DNA from 3 places in the Micromonospora sp. NPDC050784 genome. Region 1 is predicted to be linked to each of the others. Evidence: predicted binding sites of a transcription regulator. Region 1 holds the regulator's gene; each other region holds the start of a gene.

Region 1 (4,605 bases):
AGGCGTACCGCAAGGTGGCCCGGGAGTCGCACCCGGACCACAACCCGGGTGACCCGAAGGCCGAGGAGCGGTTCAAGGCCGCGTCCGAGGCGTACAACGTCCTGTCCGACAGCGGCCGCCGTCGCGAGTACGACGAGATGCGTTCGCTCTTCGGCTCGGGCGCGTTCCGGCGCAACGCCCGAGGTGGGGGTCAGCCGGGCGGCATGCCGTTCGACGTCTCCGACATGTTCGGCGGCGGCGGAGGCGGCGATCGCCGCTTCGGAGGCGCCGGCTTCCAGGACCTGTTCAGCTCCATCTTCAGCGGGGGGCAGGCCGGTGGGCAGGCCGCGCCACGCGGTCCGGCCCGTGGCCGGGACGTGGAGACCGAGGTGGCACTGGACTTCGGCGACGCGGTACGCGGAGTGACTCTTCCCCTGACGCTGCGCGCGCCGGGAGTCTGTGACACCTGCCATGGGAACGGGGCCAAGCCCGGCACCCAGCCGCGTACCTGCCCGGTCTGTCATGGTGCCGGCGTGACCACCCGCAACCAGGGGTCGTTCAGCTTCTCCGAGCCGTGCCGCAACTGCCAGGGCGTCGGCACCGTGGTCGAGGAGAAGTGCCCGGAGTGCCACGGCAGCGGCGGTGTCACCAAGACCCGCACCATGAACGTGCGCTTCCCGGCCGGTGTGGCCGACGGCCAACGCATCCGGCTGGCCGGGCGCGGCGAGCCGGGCGAGCGCGGTGGCTCGGCCGGTGACCTCTTCGTGCACGTCAAGGTTCGGCCGGACGAGCTGTTTGGGCGCACCGGAGACGACCTGACGCTGACCGTGCCGGTCACCTTCGCGGAGGCCGTGCTCGGCACGGACCTGCGGGTGCCCACGCTCGACGGCGCGGTGACCCTGCGGGTGCCACCGGGGACGCCGAGCGGGCGGGTGCTGCGGGCCCGGGGCAAGGGTGTGGTTCGCCGCGACGGGCAGGCCGGTGACCTGCTGGTCACGCTGGACGTGGTGGTGCCGGCCCGGTTGTCGGACGAGGCGCGCACGGCGCTGGAGTCGTTCGCCGAGCAGACTCCGCCGGCGGCTCGGGAACATCTCGACGCGCGGGTGCGTCGAGTCAGTTAGTCCGGTGGAATGGACGCGGAGGTGAGCGGGATGTCGGGCGAGTTCCTCGGTTCGGGCGACCCTGCCTACGAGGCCAAGGTGCTGATGATCTCGGTGGCGGCGCGGATGGCGGGGATGCACCCACAGACCCTGCGCCAGTACGACCGACTGGGGCTCGTGCAGCCCGGCCGGGCCGCCGGTGGCGGGCGTCGCTACAGCGTCCGCGACGTCGTGCTGCTGCGCGAGGTGCAGCGGCTCAGCCAGGACGACGGAATCAACCTGGCCGGCGTCAAGCGGATCATCGGGCTGGAGCGGCTGCTGGAGCAGGCGCAGCAGCGCGTGGCCCGGCTGGAGGCGGAGCTGGACGCCGCGTACCGCCGGGTGGCCGAGCTGGAGTCGCTGGCCCGCTTCCCGGGCCGGGATCTTGTGCCGACCAACCGCACGTCCACCGCCCTGGTGGTGTGGCGTCCCCGCCGCATGCCCGATCGCTGACCCGCCGCTCACCCGGATCTGTCTTCTCGGCCCGGACCACGCTGGATTCCCGGCGCGGTCCGGGCCGCTTCGGTTAGCCTGTCGATAAGGGTCCAATCGGCTTAATCCGGACCTACCGGCATGGCGAGGGGGAAGCGATGGCGGAGCCGGCGAAGAAGGTGGCCCAGCAGACGGAGGACCGGTTGGAAGACCTGGCCGAGACCGTCCGCAAGAAGTTCGACAAGGTGACCGAGGGGACCTACCGGGATCGGATCATCGCGGGCCGGTTCGCCGAAGACGGCGACCACCCCGGCGAACGGGGCCGAGCCGAGACGGAACGCAAGCAGGACTGACCGGTGACCGACGTGCGGGCCGGGACCCACGGGGGGTCCCGGCCCGTTCGTCGTCGTCGAGTGCGGGCCGGGACGCTTGGGTGCCCGCGCTGGGGGTCGCGGCCCGTTGGCCGTTACGACGTGCGGGCCGGGACGTGGTGACGCCGCTTTCGACTCCGGGTGGATGCCAGGCCGACGTGCAGATCCTTTCGAGCTGAATCGTTTGCGACCTCACGCCACAAACTCTGCCTCGACCTGCCTGGACGTGCCTCGACCAATCGAGACCGGCACCCATCGACCTCGACCGATCCGAGCGGACCGATTCCGGGCGGGCCGGGCGTGAATCGTTTGCGACATCAGCTCCAAAGGACCGCACACAGCAACACCACCCCGCCGTAGCTGGCGAGGAAAGTCTGGGCCGTCTCAGCCGAGGCGACGGTTTTCGCGGACCAGGCCGCCTTCGCACCAGTCGCGGTAGACGAAGAGATCCGGTCGGGCCAGCAGCACTCTGCCGTTGTGCGCCCAGATCTTCATCAGCTCGTCGCCGTCGCGTTCGGCCTGTTCGACGAGCTTGCGGAAGCGGCGCTTGGGGTGGGCGCGGAAGTTCGTCCGGATGCCGTCGGCCGCGTAGATGTACAGGCAGTGCAGCGCGAAGCGCCGGGCCGGACAGGTCGGGTCCATGGCTAACTCGAAGAGCGTCAGCACCAGTCGATCGCCGGAGACCAACAGGTCCCAGTCGGGTGGCATCGAGGCCAACGGCACCGAATCGGGCTTGTACGCCCAAGCTCGCAACTCCGCCGGAGTCGGATCGACGGGGTTGGCGAAGCCGTGGAACGTCGACTCCTGCACGCTCACCGGCCAACCTTCCGCTCTCGCCCGCGTCTGGCAACGCTGCCTGCGGACCCTGGCTGCTGGGGCGAAACGGTAACCCGCCCACGGTTGCTGCGGTAGTCCCCATCGGGAGCAATTCCGCAACCGTTGGCATGGGTGGGTCCACTGCATCGACATCGCGGCCGATGATGCTCCTATGACAATCCACGTTCGACGGTTCCAGCGGGGCGCCGAAGCCCAGTTCGTCATGGGGCTGGAGTGGCTTTTCGCCCCTCCCGGTAGCCGTCCCGTGGATTGGGACAGCAACCGCGCGGTCGAGCGGACCGCGCAATTGCTCGCCCACGAAGACGTCGCACTCTTCGAGGCGCGATCCGATGAAGATCAGTTGATCGGCGTGGCCAGCGTCTACCTGGACATCCTCTCGGTGCGCTTCGGCCGTCGGGCCTCGATCGAGGATCTTGCGGTGCACCCCGACTGGCGCTCCCGGGGTGTCGGCTCCAAACTCCTGGCGGCGGCCAGGGCATGGGCGCACGAACAGGGCGCCGACTACGTCTTCCTGGAGTCCGGCCTGGGCCGGACCGAGGCGCACCGCTTCTACCTGCGCGAGGGTGCGACCCACGCCGCCGCGGCATTCAGGTGGACGTCAGTGAAGTGAGTCGGCGACCGGGGTCGGCTCCCGCCGTTGGGCCGCCGCGCGGGTGCGCAGCCACCGCTTGAACCACGGGAAGTCCGGCAGCCGGGCCAGGATCGGCCCGGTCACCACGGTGATCAGGACGTACGTCGCGGCCAGCGCTGCCAACCGCGGCTCGACGCTCCCGGCGGCCACCGCGAGCCCGGCGATGACGATGGAGAACTCACCTCGGGGTACGAGTGCGAGGCCGGCCCGCCATCGACCAGGTTCCGCGATGCCGACCCGGCGGGCGGCGAGGTAACCGGTGAGCGTCTTCGTCGCCATGGTGACCACGGCCAACGCGAGCGCCGGCAGCAGCACCGGCGGAATGTCCTGCGGGTCGGTGGTCAGGCCGAAGAAGACGAAGAACACCGCGGCGAACAGGTCCCGCAGGGGCGAGAGCAACTCGGTGGCGTGGTGCGCCACCGGGCCGGAGAGGGCGATGCCGACCAGGAACGCGCCGACCGCCGCCGACACCTGGAGCGACGCGGCGATGCCCGCGATCAGCAACGTCAGACCGAGTACGCCGAGAAGCAGCGCCTCCGGGTCCTTCGCCGACAGGGCGGACGAGATCAGGTGGCCGTACCGGATGGCGACCACCAGCACGATCAGCACCGTGCCCACCGCGACGGTGAGCGCGATCCCGCCGCCGAGCAGGCCGGTGCCGGCCAGTACGGCGGTGACGAGCGGCAGGTAGAGGGCCATCGCCAGGTCCTCGATGACCAGCACCGAGAGGATCACCGGCGTTTCCCGGTTACCGAGCCGACCCAGGTCGGCGAGGACCTTGGCGATCACCCCGGAGGAGGAGACCCAGGTGATTCCGCCGAGTACCAGGGCGGCGACCCAGTCCCAGCCGAGCAGCAGGGCGAACCCCGCGCCGGGTAGCGCGTTGAGGACGCCGTCGATCAGCCCTGCCGGTGCCGCCGACCGGAGGTTGCCGACGAGTTCATTGGCCGAGTACTCCAGGCCGAGCATCACCAGCAGAAGGATGACGCCGATCTCGGCGCCGACTGCGAAGAACTCCTCGCTGGCGTCCAGCGGCAGTAACCCGCCGTGCCCGAACGCGAGCCCGGCGAGCAGGTAGAGAGGAATCGGAGAGAGGCCGAAACGCCGGCTGAGCCGGCTGAGGAGCCCGAGCAGCAGCAGCAGCGCACCGACTTCGATGAGCAGCGTGGTGAAATCGTGCATCCGCCTCAGCCGTCCGGGTCACTGTCGGCGAGGA
Region 2 (4,605 bases), on a different contig from region 1:
CTGGATCTCGGTGCGACGCCCCTCCGGGGTGGCCTGCTGCTTCCGGCCGCGCAGGTGCACCAGGATGCCGCCGATCATGACGATGACCAGCCCGACGGCGGCGAGCGGGGTGAGCACGGTGGCGATGCCGGCGAGGCCGGGCAGCACGAGCCCGACGGCGGCCAGCAGCTCGACCGCGCCGAGCGACTTGACCTGCGACGGCGGGACCGGGTCCACCCACCGCATCACGTCGCGCAACTTCTCCTTGGGCTGGCTCAGCTTGGCCAGCCCGACGCCGGCGAAGACGGCGGCGAGCAGGATCTGAATGATCCAGAGCACCACGTTCACGGGGGTTCCTCCAGGGGGCCGCCTCGCGGCGGAGAGGTGGGCGAGGGTGCAGACGAGACAGTAGACCTCCGCCCGCGTACCAGAAGGGCCCCCGCCGTCGCAAGACGGCGGGGGCCCGGATGGTCGGAGCGTCAGACCGCGAAGAGCGCCGGACCGTCCAGCGTCTTCACGTCGGCCGGGCGCAGCGCCAGGGCGAGCACGTCGGCCACGTCGGCCAGGGTGTGCACGGTCAGCGCCTCGCGCACCTCGGTCGGCAGGTCGTCCAGGTCGGGCTCGTTACGCGCCGGGATGATCACCTCGGTGAGGCCGGCCCGGTGCGCGGCGAGCAGCTTCTGCTTCACCCCACCGATCGGCAGCACCCGACCGGAGAGCGTCACCTCACCGGTCATCCCGAACTCGGGGCGGACCGGACGACCGGTGACCAGCGACGCCAGGGCCGTGACCATGGTGATGCCGGCGCTCGGGCCGTCCTTGGGCACCGCGCCCGCCGGGAAGTGGACGTGGATCCGGCGTCCCGCCAGGGCGTTCGGGTCGATGCCGAACCGCCGCCCGTTGGAGCGCAGGTAGGAGAGCGCGATGTGCGCCGACTCCTTCATCACGTCACCGAGCTGGCCGGTCAGGGTCAGCCCCGGCTCGCCCTCCATGCTGGTCGCCTCGATGAAGAGCACGTCCCCACCGGCGCCCGTGACGGCCAGGCCGGTGGCCACGCCGGGCACGGCGGTCCGCTCGGCCGATTCCGGGGTGAACTTCGGCCGCCCCAGGTAGCCGGCGAGGTTGTCGGTGCCGACGCGTACCGGCGTCGAGTCCGTCGCCAGCGCCACCGCCACCTTGCGCAGGATCTTGGCCAGGGCACGCTCGAGCTGCCGGACGCCGGCCTCCCGGGTGTACTCCCCCGCGATCAGCGCGAGAGCCTCGTCGGCGACGCTGACCTCGTCCGCGGTCAGCCCGGCCCGCTCCCGCTGCCGGGGCAGCAGGTGGTCACGGGCGATGGCGACCTTCTCGTCCTCGGTGTACCCGTCCAGGGTGACCAGCTCCATCCGGTCCAGCAGGGGGCCGGGGATGGACTCCACCACGTTGGCGGTGGCCAGGAAGAGCACGTCGGACAGGTCGAGGTCGACCTCCAGGTAGTGGTCCCGGAAGGTGTGGTTCTGGGCCGGGTCGAGCACCTCCAGCAGGGCGGCGGCCGGGTCACCGGCGTAGCCGGCGGCCAGCTTGTCCACCTCGTCGAGGAGCACGACCGGGTTCATCGAACCGGCCTCGCGCAGCGCGCGGACGATCCGACCGGGCAGCGCCCCCACGTAGGTGCGCCGGTGCCCGCGGATCTCCGCCTCGTCGCGGACGCCGCCGAGCGATACCCGGACGAAGTTGCGCCCGAGCGCCCGCGCCACGGACTCGCCGAGGCTGGTCTTGCCTACACCGGGAGGACCGGCGAGGGCGAGCACCGCGCCGGAGCCGCGACCGCCGACCACACCGAGGTTGCGCTCGGCACGCCGGTTGCGCACCGCCAGGTACTCCAGGATGCGGTCCTTCACGTCGGCCAGGCCGGCGTGGTCGGCGTCGAGCACCGCCCGGGCCGCGGCCAGGTCGGTGTTGTCCTCGGTGCGCGTGCCCCACGGCATCTCGAGCACGGTGTCCAGCCAGGTACGGATCCAGCCGGCCTCCGGGGAGGCGTCACTGGCCCGCTCCAGCTTCCCGACCTCGCGCATGGCCGCCTCGCGTACCTTCTCCGGCAGCTCGGCGGACTCGACCCGGGAGCGGTAGTCGGCCGAGCCGTCCGGCTCGTCCTCGCCCAGCTCCTTGCGGATCGCGGCGAGCTGCTGACGCAGCAGGAACTCGCGCTGGGACTTCTCCAGCCCCTCGCGGACGTCACTGTTGATCTGCTCGGTGACCTCCTGCTCGGCCAGGTAGTCCTTCACCCAGCCGACCAGCAGCTCCAGCCGGGCGGTGACGTCCGGTGCGGCGAGCAGCTCGTTCTTCTGCTCCAGCGTCAGCCAGGGCGCGTAACCGGCCGAGTCGGCCAACTCGGAGAGGTCGGTCATCCGCTCCACCGCGTCGATGACCTGCCAGGCGCCACGCTGCTGGAGCACGGAGGTCACCAGGGCGCGGTACTCGCGGGCGAGTTCCCGGGCCCGTCCGGCGTAGGCGGGTTCGTCGAGTTCGGTCGCCTCGACCCAGAGGGCGGCGCCGGGGCCGGGCACGCCGGAGCCGATCCGGGCCCGGGACAGGCCGCGGATGACGGCGGCGGGCTCACCCTCGGGGAGCCGGCCGACCTTCTCGATGGTGGCGACCACGCCGACCGGCCCGTACTCGCCGTCGATGCGCGGCACGGCCAGCAGCTTGCGGTCGCCGGTCGCCCGCGCCGCGTCGATCGCGGCCTGGGTGGTGGGGTCGAGGGTCACCGGGATGACCATGCCGGGCAGCAGCACGGCGTCGGTCAGGGGAAGTACCGGAAGAGTTGCCATCGAACACCTGCTATCGCGTTGAGTTGAGCGTGTCTCACTCAAGTAACAAAGCGTTCCCCTTGTTCCGGCCTGTGACCCAGACCACTCTTCCGCCCGGTCCGTCGGGTCGCCCGGGACCGGCGGGCGACCCGACGAGACGCCTCAGGTGAGCTTGCCCTTCACCGTGTTCACCACCGAGCCGACCACCCCCGGGTTGGTGCCGTAGAGGCGAGGGTCACCCGGGGGCAGCACCGGTTCCGGCGCGTTCGCCCGGGGGTTGTCGTCGTACCGGAACTCGCCCTTGCCGTCCGGCGAGGGCCCGGAGGCCCAGCGCCCCTGGGCGGCGTCGGTGCCCGAGGAGAAACCCAGGTACGTGTAGCCGTACTCCTCGGTGAGTTCGCCCGAGTCCGGGAACGCCTCCGGCACCGGCATCTCCTCCAGCCCGTCCTCCTTGAGCTGCTCGATCGCCGCCAGCCACATGTTCTGGTGCATCGTGTCGCGGGCCAGCAGGAAGCGCAGCATCTGCTTGACGCCCGGGTCGTCGGTCATGTGGAACAACCGGGCGACCTGGAGCCGACCCTGCGCCTCGGCGGTGACGTTGAGCTGGAAGTCGGCCAACAGGTTGCCGCTGGCGGTGATGAACGAGCCGTTCCAGGGCACCCCGTTCGAGTCGGCCGGCAGGGCGCCACCACCGCCGTGGATGAAGTGCGCCGGGTTCTCACCGGCGTAGGTCGCGGCGCCTCCGGGGTCCTCCGCGATCCCCTCGGTCAGCGACAGCGGCGCGTTGTCCAACAGTCGGGTGATCATCGTGACGATCATCTCGACGTGGCCCATCTCCTCGGTGCCGACATCGAGCAGCAGATCCTTGTACTTGCCGGGCAGCCGGCAGTTCCAACCCTGGAAGAGATACTGGTTGGCGACGGTCATCTCGCCCCACTTGCCGCCCAGCACCTCCTGCAACCGCCGGGCGAACGCCGCGTCCGGGCCGTCCGGTTTGGCCTCGAACTGCAGATCCTTGACGTGGCTGAACATCCAACCTCCTCGGTACCAGAAACAGGTAGCGAGGCCGTTCCCGCCCTGCTGACCCGAGCGGGCCAACCGGTGTCCCGCCCGGGTCAGCGCAGCGGCAGCAGCACCTCCAGCGCCACTCCACGGGGCCGCAGCCGGTACGCCCGCAACGCTCCCCCGTCCGTCGCGACGAGCTGCCGCGCGATCCACAGACCCAGGCCGGACATCCCGACGGCCGGCGCCGGACGCCGCAGCGCGACCAGCAACGCGTCGTCGACCCGCCCCTCGTCGGTGACCAGGATGCTCAGCCCGGGGCCGCGCAGGGTGGCGTAGAGCCCGACCTGTCCGTCCGGTGGCCCGTGCCGCAACGCGTTCTCCACGAGGTTGACCAGCACCTGTCGGGTTCGTCCGGCCGGCACCGGGCAGGAGGCCGCCCGTCGGGTGGCCCGCGCCCGCCGGCGGCCGACCGGCACCAGCGCGGCGGCCTCCCGCAGGATGCCCGCCAGCGGGACGGCCGGCTCCGGCTGCGGGGGCGGCGTCAGCACGCCGGTGCCGGCGGTCGCGTCGCGCAGCAGGCTCTGCAGGTGGGCTGCCTGGTCGCGGGCCAGCTCAGTGATCGCCCGACGGTCGTCGCTGGTCAGCTCTCGACGCTCGTCGGCCAGCGCGCGGGTCAGTGAGGTCAGGGTGGTGATCGGCGTCCGGAACTCGTGGCACAGCACCCGCAGCAGCAGGTCCGAGTCGGCCTCCGTCGGTCGCCTCTCGCCGGGTGTCGGTTCGATGTGGTGCAACCCTCGCAACAGGTCCCGCAAACCGTGCCGTACGCGCATCC
Region 3 (4,605 bases), on a different contig from region 1:
TCACGTACCCGGCCGGCGATGTTGCTCACCGGAAACCCTCCTCGTCGCCGGTGGACAGCCCGCTGCGATGCCGGGCCAACTCGACCCGGCCGGCGGCCCGGCGCAACCCGTCGCCGGCGTCCGCGGCGGGACGGGCGTCGGCGGTGCGGTTCAGGAAGCGGTCGGCCTCCGCGTCGAGCAGCGTCCGCACCCGGTCCAGCAGGTCGGTGCGGGCCTTGGCGGCGAGGGTACGCACCGCCTGGTCGCCGAAGATCGCCTGGAGGACGGCCTGCGCGGCGACAGTGGTGCCGGCCCCGGTGGCCAACTCCAGCCCGGTCGGGATGAACGCGGTGGAGGCGAAGACGGCGATCATCACGGCCAGCCCGGTGGCGTTCACCGCGTACGCGGCGGTGCGGGCCACGAACCGCTTGTCGCCGCCCTCGACCCGGACCAGTTCCAGCACGCCGCGCTGCCAGTCCCGGACCATCCGCTCGGCACGTTCGGGTAGGTCGTCGCTCGGGTGCGCGAGCGCCGGGTCGAGCAGCCCGGCACCGGCCGGGTGTGCCTTCCACCCGGTGTACGTGGACTCGGCGGCCTCCGAGGCCACTCCGCGCAGCAGCGTCACCAGCTGGGACTCGATGGCGTTGCGCAACTCGACCGAGGGCGCCGGTCGACCGGTGACGGCGGCCACGACACGGTCCCGTAGGCGGCCGATCCGGGCCTCCAGTGTGCGGAACAGCTCACCGGTGCCGACGAACTCCTGCCAGCGGGCGAGCACCTCACCGCGGAGCAACCGGCCGTCCTGAAGCCCCTGCTCGACGGTGCGTTCGGCACCCCGGTACGCGGCCCGGACCCGTTCGTCCAGCCCGTCGGCGGCGGCGAGCTGCTCGTCGGCGGCGTCGGCCAGCTCCTCCACGGCGGGGTGGAGCGCGGCCAGCGCCCCGTCGAGGGTCTGGCGGACCACCGCCGCCCGCGCGTCCACGTCGGCGGCCAACCGGGCGAACCAGTCGGCCAACGGCGCAGTCACCCCCTCGGGCAGCAGCCCCTGACCGTCGACCCAGGTCTCCGGCAACACGAACAGCGGCGCCCGGCCGAGGTCCTGCTCGGCGAGCATCTCGGTCAGGTGCGCGGCGATCTCCTCGGTGGCCTCGGCGGGCACCCGGTCCAGCACCATGGCGATCACCGCGCCGCGCGCGCGGGCACTGCGCAGCAGCTCCCAGGGCACCGCGTCGGCGTACCGGGCGGCGGTGGTGACGAAGAGCCACAGGTCGGCGGCGGCCAGCAGTTGGGTGGCGAGCGCCCGGTTGGCGTCGACGACCGAGTCGATGTCGGGCGCGTCGAGGAAGGCCAGCCCGGCGGGCAGGGCCGGGGCGGTGACGAGGTGCAGGGCGCGCGGGTCGTCGCTCGGCTCGGTGGTGCGGGTCAGCCCGGGCAGGAGGTCACCCTGCCGGAACCAGGCCGCGTCGGACGGGTTGCAGACCAGCACCGGGGAACGGGTGGTCGGCCGGAGCACGCCGGCCGCGCTGACCCGGGCCTTGACCAGGCTGTTGACCAGGGTCGACTTCCCCGCGCCGGTGGAGCCGCCGACCACCACGAGCAGTGGGGCGTCCAGCCGGGCGAGCCGGGGCAGCAGGTAGTCGTCGAGCTGGTCGGTGAGGGCGGTGGCGGTGTGCCGGGCGGGGCCGGCAGAGGGCAGTGCGAGGGGATACCGGGTCGCGCCGATCGCCTCCCGGAGGCCCGACAGCGCCCCGGGGAGGCCGTCGTCCCCGGTGGTGGCGGGCGGCTCCTCCGCGGCGTCCGACGGGTCGGTGCGGGCTGCGACGGCGGGCGCGCCGGAACGGGTGGCGGGATCGCCGTGCGTCGTCACCGCTAAAGCGTGCCCGACCGATGCAAGGGAAGACAACCGGACGGTAATAACGGGTGGGTTGCGTCGGGTTGACTCAAGTCAACTTGACGATTGGCCAACGCGTGGCACTATTGAGTCAAGTTCACTCAACTTGTGGTGGGGCCCGCTGCGGGCGGTGCTCGCCAGCAGCCCACGGGCGACGCCCGTCACCTGCACAACCTTACGAAGCGAGGAAGCGAAGATGGCACGTGCGGTCGGTATCGACCTCGGCACGACGAACTCCTGCGTCAGCGTTCTCGAGGGCGGTGAGCCCACCGTCATCGCCAACGCTGAGGGGTCGCGGACGACTCCGTCGATCGTCGCGTTCGCCCGCAACGGCGAGGTGCTCGTCGGTGAGGTCGCCAAGCGCCAAGCGGTGACCAACCCGGACCGGACGATCCGGTCGGTCAAGCGCGAGGTCGGCACGAACTGGTCCGTCGACATCGACGGCAAGAAGTACACCCCGCAGGAGATCTCGGCCCGGACGCTGATGAAGCTCAAGCGGGACGCCGAGGCGTACCTGGGCGAGCAGATCACCGACGCGGTGATCACCGTCCCGGCCTACTTCAACGACAGCCAGCGCCAGGCCACCAAGGAGGCCGGTGAGATCGCCGGCTTCAACGTGCTGCGGATCGTCAACGAGCCGACCGCGGCCGCCCTGGCGTACGGGCTGGACAAGGGCTCCAAGGAGCAGACCGTCCTGGTCTTCGACCTCGGCGGCGGCACCTTCGACGTGTCGCTGCTCGAGCTGGCCGAGGGCGTCATCGAGGTCAAGTCGACAAGCGGTGACAACCACCTCGGTGGCGACGACTGGGACCAGCGGATCATCGACCACCTGGTCAAGACGTTCCGCGGTGAGCACGGCATCGACCTCGGTCAGGACAAGATGGCCCTCCAGCGGCTCCGTGAGGCCGCCGAGAAGGCCAAGATCGAGCTGTCCGCCGCCACCACCACCAACATCAACCTGCCGTACATCACCGCCGGCGCGGCCGGCCCGCTGCACCTCGACGTGACGCTCAGCCGCGCCGAGTTCCAGCGGATGACGCAGGACCTGCTGGACCGGTGCAAGGGCCCGTTCGAGCAGGCCGTGAAGGACGCGGGGATCAAGATCTCCGACGTCGAGCACGTCATCCTGGTCGGCGGTTCGACCCGGATGCCCGCCGTGACCGACCTGGTCAAGCAGCTCACCGGTCGCGACCCCAACAAGGGCGTCAACCCGGACGAGGTGGTCGCCGTCGGCGCCGCCCTCCAGGCCGGTGTGCTCAAGGGTGAGGTCAAGGACGTCCTGCTGCTCGACGTGACCCCGCTGAGCCTGGGCATCGAGACCAAGGGCGGCATCTTCACCAAGCTGATCGAGCGCAACACCACCATCCCGACCAAGCGTTCCGAGGTCTTCACCACGGCGGACGACAACCAGCCGTCGGTGCTGATCCAGGTGTTCCAGGGTGAGCGCGAGATCGCGGCCTACAACAAGAAGCTCGGCACCTTCGAGCTGACCGGCCTCCCGCCGGCGCCGCGCGGCGTGCCGCAGATCGAGGTCGCCTTCGACATCGACGCCAACGGCATCGTCAACGTGCACGCCAAGGACCTGGGCACCGGCAAGGAACAGAAGATGACGATCACCGGCGGCTCCTCGCTGCCGAAGGACGACATCGAGCGGATGCGCCGGGACGCCGAGGAGCACGCGGAGGAGGACAAGCGCCGCCGCGACGACGCCGAGACCCGCAACGTGGCCGAGGCGCTTCAGTGGCAGACCGAGAAGTTCCTCGCCGAGAGCGGCGACAAGCTGCCCAGCGAGAACCGCGAGCAGCTCAACGAGGCGCTCGGCGAGCTGCGTGGCGCCCTCGGCGGTCAGGACATCGAGAAGATCAAGTCCGCGCACGAGAAGCTGGCGCAGGTCTCCCAGCAGGCCGGCTCGCTGCTCTACTCGCAGCAGGCCGAGCAGGGTCAGCAGCCGGGTGGTGAGCCCGGCCCGGGTGCGACCGGCGCGACCGGCCCGCAGGCCGGCGGTGCCGACGACGTGGTCGACGCGGAAATCGTGGACGAGGACGGCAAGAAGTGACCGTCGCCCTCCGACACGTTTCCACCGCGAAGGGGATGAGGTAGCCGCATGACGCAGAAGCCACGAGCCGCCGACCCGGGCGACACCGGGTCGACGCCGGGTGGCTCCGCGCCCACGGAGCCGACCACCGGCGACGGGGAGCGGGTCGTCATCCGCAACAACCGTAAGCTCGTCGACACCGCCGAGCCGGCGGGGACCGCCGCGGACGCGGAGACCGGCGTACCGGCCGAGGGTCTGGTCGAGGACGCCGAGGTCGTGGTCGACGAGATCGAGGTCGAGGTCAACTCCACCGACGGGCCGGAGCCGTCCGGTCCGCCGGTGGTGGACGCCCCGGCGCAGCCGGCGGACGGCGGCGGCACGAGCACCTCGCTCGGCGCCGAGCTGGAGGCGCTCCGGGCCGAGCTCGACGAGCGGACCAGGGACCTGCAGCGGGTGTCGGCGGAGTACGCCAACTACCGCAAGCGGGTCGACCGTGACCGCAGCCTCGTGCAGGAGCAGGCGACCGGCTCGGTGCTGGCCGCGCTGCTGCCGATCCTGGACGACCTGGACCGGGCCCGGGAACATGGCGACCTGGTCGGGCCGTTCGGCACGGTGGCGGAACAGCTCACCACCGCGCTGGGCAAGTTCGGCCTGAACGCCTTCGGCGAGCAGGGCGACCCGTTCGACCCGACCCGGCACG

Evidence for each region. Region 1 encodes HspR, which represses chaperone genes until heat shock. Its sites were predicted from a motif close to TTGAGTNNNNNNNACTCAA; they were not measured.
Region 2: the regulator HspR is predicted to act here: its motif matches at 2,813-2,831, upstream of lon (endopeptidase La).
Region 3: the regulator HspR is predicted to act here: its motif matches at 1,957-1,975, upstream of dnaK (molecular chaperone DnaK).

The regions. Positions count from the first base shown of each region.
Region 1 covers NZ_JBITGG010000030.1:73,517-78,121, reverse strand. The annotation lists gene dnaJ (molecular chaperone DnaJ) at 1-1,100, shown strand, start outside; gene ACIBD9_RS30095 (heat shock protein transcriptional repressor HspR) at 1,131-1,571, shown strand; gene ACIBD9_RS30090 (hypothetical protein) at 1,709-1,903, shown strand; gene ACIBD9_RS30085 (hypothetical protein) at 2,306-2,737, opposite strand; gene ACIBD9_RS30080 (GNAT family N-acetyltransferase) at 2,910-3,368, shown strand; gene ACIBD9_RS30075 (cation:proton antiporter) at 3,357-4,571, opposite strand; gene ACIBD9_RS30070 (cation:proton antiporter regulatory subunit) at 4,577-4,605, opposite strand, start outside.
Region 2 covers NZ_JBITGG010000019.1:62,872-67,476, forward strand. The annotation lists gene ACIBD9_RS24240 (DoxX family protein) at 1-327, opposite strand, end outside; gene lon (endopeptidase La) at 459-2,789, opposite strand; gene ACIBD9_RS24250 (manganese catalase family protein) at 2,931-3,800, opposite strand; gene ACIBD9_RS24255 (sensor histidine kinase) at 3,884-4,603, opposite strand.
Region 3 covers NZ_JBITGG010000035.1:42,901-47,505, forward strand. The annotation lists gene ACIBD9_RS31445 (GTPase) at 1-29, opposite strand, end outside; gene ACIBD9_RS31450 (ABC transporter) at 26-1,846, opposite strand; gene dnaK (molecular chaperone DnaK) at 2,067-3,926, shown strand; gene grpE (nucleotide exchange factor GrpE) at 3,975-4,605, shown strand, end outside.